DNA from 3 places in the Kitasatospora sp. NPDC008050 genome. Region 2 is predicted to be linked to each of the others. Evidence: riboswitches for the same ligand, from Rfam matches in the RefSeq annotation. Region 2 holds a riboswitch; each other region holds the start of a gene.
The links. A riboswitch is a leader RNA that binds a small molecule or an ion and turns the genes downstream of it on or off. The one in region 2 is predicted to bind thiamine pyrophosphate.

Region 1 (4,180 bases), on a different contig from region 2:
TGCTCGGGCAGCGCCGCCGAGGAGCCGCGGTGGGCGACCACCTGGACCGTGCGCGCGTCGCGTCCGGGGCCGGTGGAGGAGAGGTCGAGAGTCGTCACGGGTTCAACCCTAGAGCGCCCGGATGACGCGGACGCGTCGACCACCCGAACGCCGGGTTCCGCAGGTCAGCGGCCCGGCACCGAGCCGCCGGGCCTCAGGCGCGCTCGGCGAGCCAGGGCAGCCGGATCACCGCGAGCGTGGCCAGCCCCGCGCACAGGAAGGAGAGGAGCGAGGCCGAGGACCACTGCTGCGGCGTGAAGTGCACCGCGGACTGCAGGCCGGTCCAGAAGCCGGTCCACCAGCCGGCCACCGCGGTCGGCGCGAGGAACTGGTAGACGGCGAAGCCCAGCGCCCACGGCAGCAGCATCAGCGGCCGGGCCGGGGCCTGCTGGCCCAGGTCCCAGCCCTGCCGCCCGCGGCCGAGGAAGAAGTCCACGGCGAGCACCGCGAGCAGCGGCACGAAGACCGAGCCGATCAGCCCGAGGAAGGCGTAGTAGGAGTCGGTGAACTCCTTGATCTGCAGCGCGAGCGCCGTCACCAGCAGGCCGATGCCGCCGGTCAGCACCCGCCGGTCCACCCGTGGGAAGAGATTGTGGACCGACATCGCGGTCGAGTAGACGTTGGCGAAGGACTGGTCCGCCTCGCGCAGCACCAGCACCAGCAGGAAGGCCCAGCCGGCCGCCACCCCGGCGAAGGAGTCGAGCAGATTGTCGGCGTTGCCGTGCGACTGGAGCAGCGCGATCAGGCCGAGCAGGTAGCACCAGACCTGGGCCACCGTGTAGCCGGAGAAGGTCCCCCAGAACGAGGCCCGCCCGGTGCGCGAGTGGCGGGTGTAGTCGGCGGCCAGCGGCACGAAGGAGATCGAGACGGCGATGATCGCGTCGGTCGCCTTCAGGAAACCGTGCCAGTTGCCGGCCCCGGGGTTCGGCCAGCCCTGCCGGCCCAGCTGGACCGTGAAGTAGACCATCGTGATGCCCACCGCGATCGCCACGTACTTGCGCAGCGCCGCGATCGAGCCCAGCGGCCAGATGGTGAGCGCGGTGGTCAGCGCCCCGGCGAGCAGCACGAAGAGCCAGCGCCAGCCCTGGGTGCCGGCCACCGTCTGGGCGCCCCAGGCGATCACGATCAGCTCGTACACGCCCCAGCCCAGGCACTGCAGGATGTTCAGCACGGTCGGCAGGTACGACAGCCGGGTGCCGAACAGGCCGCGCAGCACCGCCATCGCCGGGGCTCCGGTGCGCGCGCCGATCAGCGCCGCCACCCCGAGCATCGCGGTGCCGATCACCGTGCCGGCCACGATCGCCACCGTCGCGGCGGTGAAGGAGAGCTCGCTGCCGGGCTGGCCGAGCACGGTCGCGGCGCTGGTGAAGCCGATCAGGCTGATCCCGAGGTTGGCCCAGAGCGCGAACTGGTCGCGGAATCCCAGGGTGCGCGGGGGCGCGGTGTCCAGCACCAGCGGCGCCTCGGCGCGGCCGGTGGCCGAGGGCTCCAGCACCGCGATGGGGGAAGGGGAAGGCGAGGCAGCCGTCATGGCCGATACTCCCTACGCCGGCATTACCCGGTCAGGTTCCGGCGGTCAGCGCTCCCTCGACCACCTGGGCGTCATCGCCATGGCGTACGGTCGACCAGCGCACTCTCAGCCTGGTGGGTCCAAGCTCCCGCGTGTCGTTAACAGATGCGACAGGGTAGCCCGGTGCTTGGATTACGCCAAGGTGGGGCAAAGCGCTGTCCGCATCGCGGGATGCCGCCGGGGCTGCCGGGCGGCCGGCGGGGGTGGGCGAACGGGGGCTGTTCGGTCTGTCTAAGGATTCTTATCGGTTCTTCAGGCGGTCCCTTACGGCAACCAGATCGGGCATAGGAAAAACTAGGGCCAAGGTCCTTGTCAGCGATGGAGGTCGTCCGTGAGCACCGAGCACGAGAGTGGTTCCACCGGGCCGCAGGGGGAGCACCTCTCCAGCGGCCACGGCGAGCCGGGGGGCACTCCGGCGGTCGGTGACACGCCGACGGTGAGCGAGCCGGTGGTGAGCGAGCCGGTGGTGAAGGCACAGCCGACCCTGGCGTTCACCAAGGTGCCCGCGCCCGAGGCGCCGGCCGAGAAGCCGGTCGACCCGCGCGCGGCGGCCCCGGCCGAGGCCCCCGGCGACGCGCGGACCGGCGCCGAGACCGAGGCCCGCCCCGCGGCGCCCTCCTACCTGGACGCCCCGCCGCCCACCGTGCCCGCCGCCTCCTACCCGGACACCCCGCCCCCGGCGCCGCCGGCCCCGGTGGCCAGTGCCATGGAGCCGCCGGTCAACCCCTACGCCGCCCCGCCCGCCACCCCGGTGGCGGGCGGCGCTCCGATCACCCCCGGTGTCCCGGCGGGCCCGGCCCCGCAGGGCGAGCACCACCCGTTCGGCGCCGGCACCCCGCTCGGTGACACCTGGTCGACCCCGGCCGCCGCCCCCGGCTACCCGGGCGGCCCCGGTTACCCCGGCGGCCCCGGTTATCCCGGCGGTCAGGAGTTCCCCGGCGAGTACCCGGGCGCCTTCGGCACCCCGCCGGCGCCGCGCAAGAAGGGCAAGGGCGGCCTGGTCGCGCTGATCGCCGCGGTCGCGCTGGTGGCCGGCGTCGCCGGCGGCATCACCGGTGCCGCGATCAAGGGCAACGACTCGAACTCCTCCTTCGGCAGCAGCCGCAGCAGCACCACGGTCAGCGGCAGCACCAACCAGACCGCCCTCAACCGGGCGCCCGACTCGGTGGCCGGGGTCGCCAACAAGGCGCTGCCGAGCGTCGTCACCATCAAGGCGGAGGGCAGCTCGGAGTCCGGCACCGGCACCGGGTGGATCTTCGACACCGAGGGTCACATCGTGACCAACAACCACGTGGTCGCCCCGGCGCAGGGCGGCGGCAAGCTGACCGTCAAGTTCTCCGACGGCACCAGCTACCCCGCCTCGGTGGTCGGCCAGGCCAAGGGCTACGACCTCGCCGTGGTCAAGCTGGACAGCCAGCCGAGCGAGAAGCTCACCCCGCTCCCGCTGGGCGACTCCGACCAGGTCGCGGTCGGTGACACCACCATCGCCATCGGCGCCCCGTACGACCTGGAGAGCACCGTCACCTCCGGCATCGTCAGCGCCAAGAACCGCCCGGTCGCCTCCGGCGACGAGAGCGGCCAGCAGACGTCCTACATGAACGCGCTGCAGACCGACGCCTCGATCAACCCGGGCAACTCCGGCGGCCCGCTGCTGAACGCCAGCGGCGCGGTGATCGGGGTCAACTCGGCGATCCAGTCCAACTCCAGCGGCAGCGGCCAGGCCGGCAGCATCGGCCTGGGCTTCGCGATCCCGATCAACCAGGTCAAGCGGGTCGCCCAGATGCTGATCAGCACCGGCACCCCGGTCTACGCGACCCTCGGCGTGCTGCGCAACGACAACTACAACGGCGACGGCGCGCAGATCAACACCGCCCCCGTCGGCAGCACCCCGGCCATCACCCCGGGCGGCCCGGCCGACAAGGCCGGCCTGAAGCCCGGCGACGTGATCACCAAGCTCGACAACGAGGTCATCGACAACGGCCCGGCCCTGGTCAGCGCCATCTGGACGCACGCCCCCGGCGAGCAGGTCCAGGTCGACTACACCCGCAACGGCCAGCCCGGCCACACCACCGTCACCCTGGGCAGCCGCACCGGCGACCAGCCCTCCTGACCCGTCCGCACCCCGAACAGGTGCACCGAACCCCCGCGGACCCGTTAGGCTGACCTCCGCCTGGAGAGCTGCCCGAGCGGCCTAAGGGAACAGTCTTGAAAACTGTCGTGGCGTGACCCGTCACCGTGGGTTCGAATCCCACGCTCTCCGCGTGGACCGGCCCCTGACCAGCACTGCTGGTCAGGGGCCGGCGGTTTTCCGGCTGACGATCCGTCACACTGGGCTTCTCCGACGAGAGGGGCCGACGATGGGGGCGACAGTGAGTGAGCTGACGAACCGGTTGGTGGCCGGGCTGCCCGAGGGGGCGGTGGTGGTGGATCCGGCGGTGACCGGGGCCTACCGGCACGACATGGCGGGGTTCTGCGAGGCGGGCGAGCCGGCGGTGCTGGTCTTCCCGCGGACGGTCGAGGAGGTCCAGCACGTCCTGCGCACCGCGAGCGAGTTGCGGGTGCCGGTGGTCC
Region 2 (4,180 bases):
CAGGTCGCAGCGCAGCCGCAACAGGAAGCTGCCCTCCTCGGCGTCGAACTCATGCCGCAAAGTGCTCATAGCGTCGTCCATGCACAGGATCGTGACAGCCCGCACCGACATCTGGCCGAGTCCGTACGCCCGACAAGCAGCAGTGCCCCGGTCGCTCCCTCCAGCAGCCGTGGCGCTGCGCTGGGAAGCCCCCCCGGCCTCCCAGTGCAGCGCCTGGTCCGTCCAAATCGGGTCAGTCCGCCAGCGGGAGGTAGACCCGGTTGCCGTGTTCCGCGAACTCGGCTGACTTCTCTGCCATACCGGCCAGCGCCGCCGCGTCGAAGTCGGTGCTGACCGCCGTCGAGCCGTCCCCGTGCTCGTCGCGGATCTTCTGGCTGATCTTCATCGAGCAGAACTTCGGCCCGCACATCGAGCAGAAGTGCGCCGTCTTCGCGGGTTCGGCCGGCAGCGTCTCGTCGTGGAAGGCGCGGGCCGTCTCCGGGTCGAGGGCCAGGTTGAACTGGTCCTCCCAGCGGAACTCGAAGCGGGCGTCGGAGAGTGCGTCGTCCCAGTCCTGGGCGCCGGGGTGGCCCTTGGCCAGGTCGGCCGCGTGGGCGGCGATCTTGTAGGTGATCACGCCCGTCTTGACGTCGTCGCGGTTGGGCAGGCCCAGGTGCTCCTTGGGCGTGACGTAGCAGAGCATCGCGGTGCCCCACCAGGCGATCATCGCCGCGCCGATGCCCGAGGTGATGTGGTCGTAGCCGGGCGCGACGTCGGTGGTGAGCGGGCCCAGGGTGTAGAACGGGGCCTCGTCGCAGATCTCCTTCTGGAGATCCATGTTCTCCCTGATCTTGTGCATCGGGACGTGGCCCGGGCCCTCGATCATCACCTGCACGTCGCGCTCACGGGCGATCCGGCCGAGTTCGCCGAGCGTCTGCAGCTCGGCGAACTGCGCCTCGTCGTTGGCGTCCGCGATGGACCCCGGGCGCAGGCCGTCGCCGAGCGAGAAGGTGACGTCATAGGCGCGCAGGATGTCGCAGAGTTCCTCGAAGTTGGTGTAGAGGAAGTTCTCCCGGTGGTGCGCCAGGCACCAGGCGGCCATGATCGAGCCGCCGCGCGAGACGATGCCGGTCTTGCGGCGGGCGGTCATCGGGACGTAGCGCAGCAGCACGCCGGCGTGCACCGTCATGTAGTCGACGCCCTGCTCGCACTGCTCGATGATGGTGTCGCGGTAGACCTCCCAGCTCAGCTCCTCGGCCTTGCCGTCCACCTTCTCCAGCGCCTGGTAGAGCGGCACGGTGCCGATCGGCACGGGGGAGTTGCGCAGGATCCACTCGCGGGTGGTGTGGATGTTGCGGCCGGTGGAGAGGTCCATCACGGTGTCGGCGCCCCAGCGGGTGGCCCAGGTCATCTTCTCCACCTCCTCCTCGATGGAGGAGGTCACCGCGCTGTTGCCGATGTTGGCGTTGATCTTCACCAGGAAGTTGGTGCCGATGATGGCCGGCTCGACCTCGGGGTGGTTCACGTTCAGCGGGATGACGGCCCGGCCGCGCGCCACCTCGTCGCGGACGAACTCCGCGGCAAGGCCCTCGCGCAGCGCGATGAACTCCATCTCGGGGGTGATGATCCCCCGCTTGGCGTAGGCGAGTTGGGTGACGGCGGCGCCGTCGCGGGCGCGCAGCGGGCGGCGCGGGCGGCCGGGGAAGACCGCGTCCAGGTTGCGCAGGCTGCCGCCGCGCGGGGAGGTGTGCTTGATCCCGTCGTCCTCGGGGCGGGCCTCGCGGCCGTCGTACTCCTCGACGTCGCCGCGCTGGCGGATCCACGGGTCGCGCAGCGCGGGCAGGCCGCGGCGCACGTCGGGCTCGAAGGCGGCGTCGGTGTACGGGCCGGAGGTGTCGTACAGCGGGACGGTGCGGCCGTTGGTGAGCTGCACCTCGCGGTAGGGGACCCGCAGGTCGGGACGGGAGCCCTCGCGGTAGGCCTTGCGCCAGGCCGGGGTGGGGTACCCGGTGGACGCGCTGCGCACACCCGTGTTGGCGGCGGGGGCGGCGGCGCTCTCGTCGGCAGCCGGACGTGCGTCATCAAATGCGGTCATCAGACCCTCTACTCCCTACGCCGGCATTACCCGGTCAGGTTCCTGCGGTCGACGCAGCGATCGGTCCACGGCCGGTTTCTACGGCCCTGGGCCCTTCAGCGCCCTCTCAGCCCGGTGCTCCGAGCTCCCGTGGGCAGGCGGACTTGCCTGCCCGAAGCGTCCTCACGGTAACCGGGGTCACACGCCGCGGTCCAGTAGGGGTCCGGCCACCGATATCCGCGCCGGCCGCCGCACGGTCCCGCCCGGCGCACCCGCAACCCGCGGGCCGTCGTAGCCGTGCGTCACACTGGTGGCGCAAACCGCGCGCACCGGGCGGCGGTTGGCCACGAGGGGGCGAGTCGGATGATCGGCTACACCGGGCGGGTGACCGGCAAGGTGGGAGCGGGGCTGGTCGGCGAGGTGATGCTGGCGGTGCCGGAGCGGCAGAGCAGCGAGGCGTTCCTCGCCCATCTCGCGCTGCCCGGCGACCCGCTGCCCATCGGCACGCCGGTGGTGGTGGTCGAGTACCAGCCGCCGCGCACCGTCTACGTCGCCCCGGCGGTGGCCTGAACCCGCCGCGGTACGGCGCCTGCCGCGGCACCTCGCGCCCCGCACCGCGCCCTGTACCGCGTCGCGTTGCGGTGATCGTCGGGCACCGTGGGTGACGGGATGTCACAGACCCCTGGGACACGCCGGAGCTGACTTCCCATGAGATCGAAAGAGGCGCACAATCTCGACTCGCCACCGCGTTCCGCGCAATCCTGCACAACCGAGCGCAGCCACGGAGCGGTGTGCCCTGAAGGGGGAAAAGGCCGATGTTGATCGGCACCATCGCGGGGATCGTCGCCGCGGCATTCGTGCTCCTGATCGTGCTCTTCAAGATGTGCTGGCGGGTCGCCGAGCCCAATGAGGCACTGATCATCTCCGGTTCGAAGCATCGCACCGAGGGCCTCGCCGAGGGCCTGGGCTTCCGGGTGGTGACCGGGCGGGGGACGCTGGTCACCCCCGGCATCCAGACTGTGCGCAAGCTGTCCCTGGACCTCAACGAGGCCGACCTGGACGTCGAGTGCGTGACCTCGCAGGGGATCCCGGTCCAGGTCAAGGGCGTGGTGATCTTCAAGGTCGGCGACGACACCGTGTCGATCGCCAACGCCGCGCGCCGCTTCCTGGACCAGCAGAAGATGATGGGCCAGCGGGTCCACAACGTCTTCGCCGGACACCTGCGCTCGATCGTCGGCGGGCTGACCGTCGAGGAGATGATCCGTGACCGCGAGCGGCTGACCGGGGAGACCCGGGCGGCCTCCGGGACCGAGATGGAGAAGCTCGGTCTGATCATCGACTCGCTGCAGATCCAGGAGATCCTGGACCCGACCGGCTACATCAAGAACCTGGCCGCCCCGCACGCCGCCGCCGTCCAGCGCGACGCGCGCATCGCGGCCGCCGCGGCCGACCGTGAGGCCACCGAGGCGGAGCAGGAGGCCTTCGCCCGCAAGGCCGAGGCGACCCGCAACTCCGGGATCCAGCAGGCCGGTTACCAGGCCGAGATGGACACCGCGGCAGCGCGGGCGCTGCAGGCCGGGCCGCTGGCCCAGGCCGCCTCCCGCCAGGAGGTCGTGGTCCAGGAGACCAAGGTCGCCGAGCTGGAGGGCCACCGCAAGGAGCAGCAGCTGCAGGCCGAGGTCCGCAAGCCGGCCGACGCCCGCGCCTACGAGACCCGCACCAAGGCCGAGGCCGACCGCGACGCGCGGATCTCCGCCGCCGAGGCCCAGGCCCGGGAGACCGAGCTGAAGGCCGCGGCCGAGGCGAACCGGGTGAAGATCGCCGCGCAGGCCGAGGCCGAGGCCACCAAGGCCCGGGGCCTGGCCTCCGCCGAGTCCACCCGCGCCACCGGTCAGGCGGAGGCCGCCGCGGCCGAGGCCAAGGGTCTGGCGGCCGCCGAGGCGGCCCGGGCGCTCGGCCTGGCCGAGGCCGAGGCGATCAAGGCCCGCGCGGCCGCGCTCGCCGAGAACCAGGAGGCGGTGGTCGCCCAGCAGCTCGCCGAGCACTGGCCGGAGATCGTCCGGGCCGGCGCCGAGGCCTTCGGCAACGTCGAGCACATGGTGCTGCTCAACGGCGCCGAGGGGATGG
Region 3 (4,180 bases), on a different contig from region 2:
TCCACGATCAGCTGGAAGTTGTGCGGGTTGCGGATGCCCAGCCCCGAGCCGATCGGCGAGCCCAGCGGCATGATCGCCGCGCAGCCGACGTCCTCCAGCTTGCGGGCGAGCACCGGGTCGTCGTTGGTGTAGGGGAGCACAGTGAAGCCGTCGTCCACCAGCGTCTCGGCGGCGTCCAGCAGTTCGATCGGGTCGGGCAGCAGGGTCCGCTCGTCGGCGATCACCTCCAGCTTCACCCAGTCGGTGCCCAGCGCCTCGCGGGCCAGCCGGGCGGTCAGCACCGCCTCGCCGGCGGTGAAGCAGCCGGCCGTGTTGGGCAGCACCCGGATGCCGTTGCGCACCAGCACGTCGAGCACCGAGCCCTGGGTGTCCGCCTTGACCCGGCGCATCGCCACCGTGGTCAGCTCGGTCCCGGAGACCCGCAGCGCCTGCTCCAGCACCTCCAGGCTGGGCGCGCCGCCGGTGCCCATGATCAGCCGGGAGGTGAAGGTGGTGTCGCCGATCGTCAGAAGGTCGTCAGCCATCGCTGCTCAGCCCCCCTGCACGGCGGTGAGGATCTCGACCCGGTCGCCGGCCGCGAGCCGGGTGTCGGTCCAGCAGCCGCGCGGCACCACGGTCTCGTTGAGGGCCGCCGCCACGCCCGAGGGCGCCTTGGAGAGCTGGGCCACCAGCTCGGCCAGCGTGGCCGAGTCGGCCACCTCGCGCGGCTCGCCGTTGACGGTGAGGGGGATCTGGGTCATCGGGTACTCCCGGCAAGGGTCGGAACGGCGGCGAAGCGGGCGGGGGAGAAGGGGGCGGCGAGCTCCGGCAGGACCCCGGTGGCCAGGTACGCGGCGAGCAGGTCGCCGGTGACCGGGGTGAGCAGCACCCCGTTGCGGTAGTGGCCGGTGGCGGCCAGCAGGCCCGGCAGCGCGGTGGGGCCGAGCAGCGGGGCGTTGTCGGGGGAGCCGGGGCGCAGGCCGGCGCTGCTCTCCACCAGCGGCAGTTCGGTGATGCCGGGGACCAGCTCGTGCGCGTCGCGCAGCAGCTCGTAGACGCCGCCGGCGGTGACCGTGGTGTCGTAGCCCTGCTCCTCGGTGGTGGCCCCGATCACCAGCTCGCCGTTCGCGCGCGGCACCAGGTAGAGGTGGCCGCCGCGGACCATCGCGCGCACGTTGCGGGACAGGAACGGGGCGTAGGCCCCGGGGATCCGCAGCCGCAGGATCTGGCCCTTGACCGGACGGATCGCGGGCAGCACGCCCGGCGGCAGTCCGGGCAGCTGGTGGCTGCGCGAGCCGGCCGCCAGCACCAGCCGGTCGGCCCGCAGCTCGCCGCCGGTGCTCAGCCGCACGCCGCGGGCGCGGTCGGCCTCGACCAGCAGCTCGCGCGCCTCGGCCCGGTGCAGCCGCACGCCGGCCCGCTCGCAGGCGGTCACCAGGGCCGCGGCCAGCCGCCGCCCGTCCACCTGGTGGTCGCCGGCCACGTGCAGACCGGCCCGGACCCCGGGGGCCAGCATCGGTTCGAGCCGACGGGCCTCACGGCCGGTCAGCCAGCTCGACGTGAGGCCCAGCCGGTGGTGGAAGGCGTGCAGCTCGCTCAGCTCGGCCTTGTCGTCGGCGTCCAGCGCGACGGCCAGCGTGCCGGTGGCCCGGTAGCCGGTGTCCTGCCCGGTGGCCGCCGTCAACTCGGCGGTGAACTCGGCGTATCGGCTGTTGGAGGCCATGCCCAGGCGCAGCAGCGGCTCCTCGCCGTACTGCAGCTCGGTGACCGGGGCCAGCATGCCGGCCGCCACCTGTACGGCGCCGCCACCGGGGGCCGGGTCGACCAGCGCCACCCGCAGTCCGCGCTGCGCGGTGCGCCAGGCGACCGCCAGGCCGATGATCCCGCCGCCGATCACCAGCACGTCGGTGTCGGTTCGGGCGTCTGTCGAAAGATCGCGTGCCAAGAGAACCGGTTCTCCCTTCGCCGGAATGACCCGGATCAGGTTCGGACGGTCGCAGGCCGCCGCAGCCCGCCTCTCAGCCCGGTGCACCGGGCTCCCGTGAGGATGCACCCACCATAACGCCGGGGGTCGCGGGGACTGAAGGCACCGATTGCTGGGTGGCCGGCGGATCTGCTGAGTAGAGTTCGCCAGGTGGCGGAGCTGAAGAGCACGGATCGGGTGGTCGTGGTCGGCGCGGGGGTGGCGGCCGCACAGTGTGCGGTGGCGCTGCGGGAGGGGGGTTGGCACGGACCGCTGAGTCTGGTCGGCGCGGAGCCGCACCACCCCTACGACCGGCCGCCGCTCTCCAAGGACGTCCTGCTCGCGAAGGCCGATCGGACGGCCCTCGACCTGGACTGGGAAGCGCTCGACGTCCAGCTGCTGACCGGTCGCCGGGCCACCTCGCTGGCCGCGGGGCGCCTGGGCACCGACGCGGGTGAGCTGCCCTACGACCGTCTGGTGCTCGCCACCGGGGCCATCCCGATCCGGCTGCCCGGCGCAGCCGCGGCCCGGGTGCTGCGCACCATCGACGACTCCCTCGCGCTGCGTGCGGCCCTGCGCCCCGGAGCACACCTGGTGCTGGTCGGCGCGGGCTGGATCGGCGCCGAGACCGCCACCGCGGCCCGTCGGCTGGGCTGCCGGGTGACGGTGCTGGAGGCCGCCGGCGCCCCGCTGCCGGGCGCGCTGCCCGCCGAGCTGACCGAGCCGATGCGGCAGTGGTACGCGCAGGCCGGCGTCGAGCTGCGGCTGGGCGCCCGGGTGGACCGGATCGAGCCGGGCGCCGTGCACCTGGCCGACGGCGAGCTGGTGGTGGCCGACGAGGTGGTGGTCGGCGTCGGCGCCCGCCCGGACACCGCCTGGCTGGCCGGCTCCGGCGTCGAACTGGACGCCGGCGGCGCGGTGTCGGCGGACGCCTCGCTGCGCACCACGCTGCCCGGCGTCTGGGCGGCGGGCGACTGCGTCAGCTACCCCTCGGCCCGCTACGGCGAGCGCGTCTGGGTCCAGCACTGGGACCACGCGCTGCACTCGGGCCGGGCGGTGGCGGCCGCGCTGCTGGGCGGCGAGGTCGCCTACGACCCGGTGCCGTACTTCTGGTCCGAGCAGTTCGGGCGGATGGTGCAGTACGTCGGACGGCACTCCGCCGGCGACCGGCTGCTGTGGCGTGGCTCACCCGAGGACGCGCAGTGGAGCGTGCTCTGGCTGCGCGAGGAGCGGCCGGTGGCGGTGCTCACCGTGGACCGCCCGCGTGACCTGGCCCAGGCCCGGCGGCTGATCGACCAGGGTGCGGTGCTGGATCCGGTGCTGGCCGCGGACCCGGCGCTGCCGCTCAAGTCGGCGGTCCGCTGACACCTCCCTGACGGGGCGGTGGGTGCGCGGTGCCGTCCAAAGATGGCAGGCTGGTGCCGTGAGCGACATGGAAACCAAGATCGAATCCCTGGTCCACGACTGGGTGTACCTGCCCGACATCTCCGAGCGCTGGGGGGTGCTGGTCACCGAGGTCCGCCAGATGGTCAAGGACCACAAGCTGATCGCGGTCCGCCGCGGCCCCAACCGGTCGCTGCAGGTCCCCGCGGACTTCATCACGGACGACGGCCTGGTCAAGCACCTGCCCGGGACCCTGACCGTGCTGCGGGACTGCAGGTTCACCGACGAGGAGATCCTGGAGTGGCTCTTCACCGAGGACCCCTCGCTGCCCGGCAGCCCGATCCAGGCGCTGCGGGAGAACCGCGGTACCGAGGTGAAGCGGCGCGCCCAGGCGATGTCGCTGTGACCCCTGGCGCCCCGCCGCGGGAGCGGCTGGCCGACGCCCGGCTCTACCTCTGCACCGATGCCCGCCGCGAGCAGGGTGACCTGGAGCAGTTCCTGGACACCGTGCTGGCGAACGGCGTGGACATCGTCCAGCTCCGTGACAAGGGCCTGGAAGCCAGGCAGGAGCTGGAGCTGCTGGAGGTCTTCGCCGCCGCGGCCGAGCGGCACGGCAAGCTCTTCGCGGTGAACGACCGGGCGGATGTGGCGCACGCCGCCCGTCCCCAGGTGCTGCACCTGGGACAGGACGACCTGCCGGTGCCGGCCGCCCGGGCGATCCTCGGACCGGACGTGCTGATCGGCCGCTCCTGCCACGCCGAGGCCGAGGTGGCCCGGGCGATCGCCGAGCCGGGGGTGGACTACTTCTGCACCGGTCCGCTCTGGCCGACCCCGACCAAGCCGGGCCGCCACGCA

Region 1: it holds a riboswitch for thiamine pyrophosphate, as region 2 does, so the genes downstream of both, ACFZB9_RS21415 (purine-cytosine permease family protein) here and thiC (phosphomethylpyrimidine synthase ThiC) in region 2, are expected to answer to the same signal.
Region 3: it holds a riboswitch for thiamine pyrophosphate, as region 2 does, so the genes downstream of both, thiO (glycine oxidase ThiO) here and thiC (phosphomethylpyrimidine synthase ThiC) in region 2, are expected to answer to the same signal.

The regions. Positions count from the first base shown of each region.
Region 1 is NZ_JBIBIJ010000010.1:203,392-207,571, reverse strand. Features, by position in the region: gene ACFZB9_RS21420 (glycerophosphodiester phosphodiesterase family protein) at 1-98, opposite strand, end outside; gene ACFZB9_RS21415 (purine-cytosine permease family protein) at 194-1,570, opposite strand; TPP riboswitch at 1,563-1,711, opposite strand; gene ACFZB9_RS21410 (trypsin-like peptidase domain-containing protein) at 1,941-3,719, shown strand; tRNA gene ACFZB9_RS21405 (tRNA-Ser) at 3,782-3,869, shown strand; gene ACFZB9_RS21400 (FAD-binding oxidoreductase) at 3,967-4,180, shown strand, end outside.
Region 2 is NZ_JBIBIJ010000043.1:3,214-7,393, forward strand. Features, by position in the region: gene ACFZB9_RS36600 (hypothetical protein) at 1-81, opposite strand, end outside; gene thiC (phosphomethylpyrimidine synthase ThiC) at 233-2,074, opposite strand; TPP riboswitch at 2,070-2,215, opposite strand; gene ACFZB9_RS36610 (hypothetical protein) at 2,417-2,623, shown strand; gene ACFZB9_RS36615 (SPFH domain-containing protein) at 2,869-4,180, shown strand, end outside.
Region 3 is NZ_JBIBIJ010000001.1:350,996-355,175, reverse strand. Features, by position in the region: gene ACFZB9_RS01475 (thiazole synthase) at 1-524, opposite strand, end outside; gene thiS (sulfur carrier protein ThiS) at 531-740, opposite strand; gene thiO (glycine oxidase ThiO) at 737-1,924, opposite strand; TPP riboswitch at 1,920-2,032, opposite strand; gene ACFZB9_RS01460 (NAD(P)/FAD-dependent oxidoreductase) at 2,114-3,307, shown strand; gene ACFZB9_RS01455 (Rv2175c family DNA-binding protein) at 3,375-3,731, shown strand; gene thiE (thiamine phosphate synthase) at 3,728-4,180, shown strand, end outside.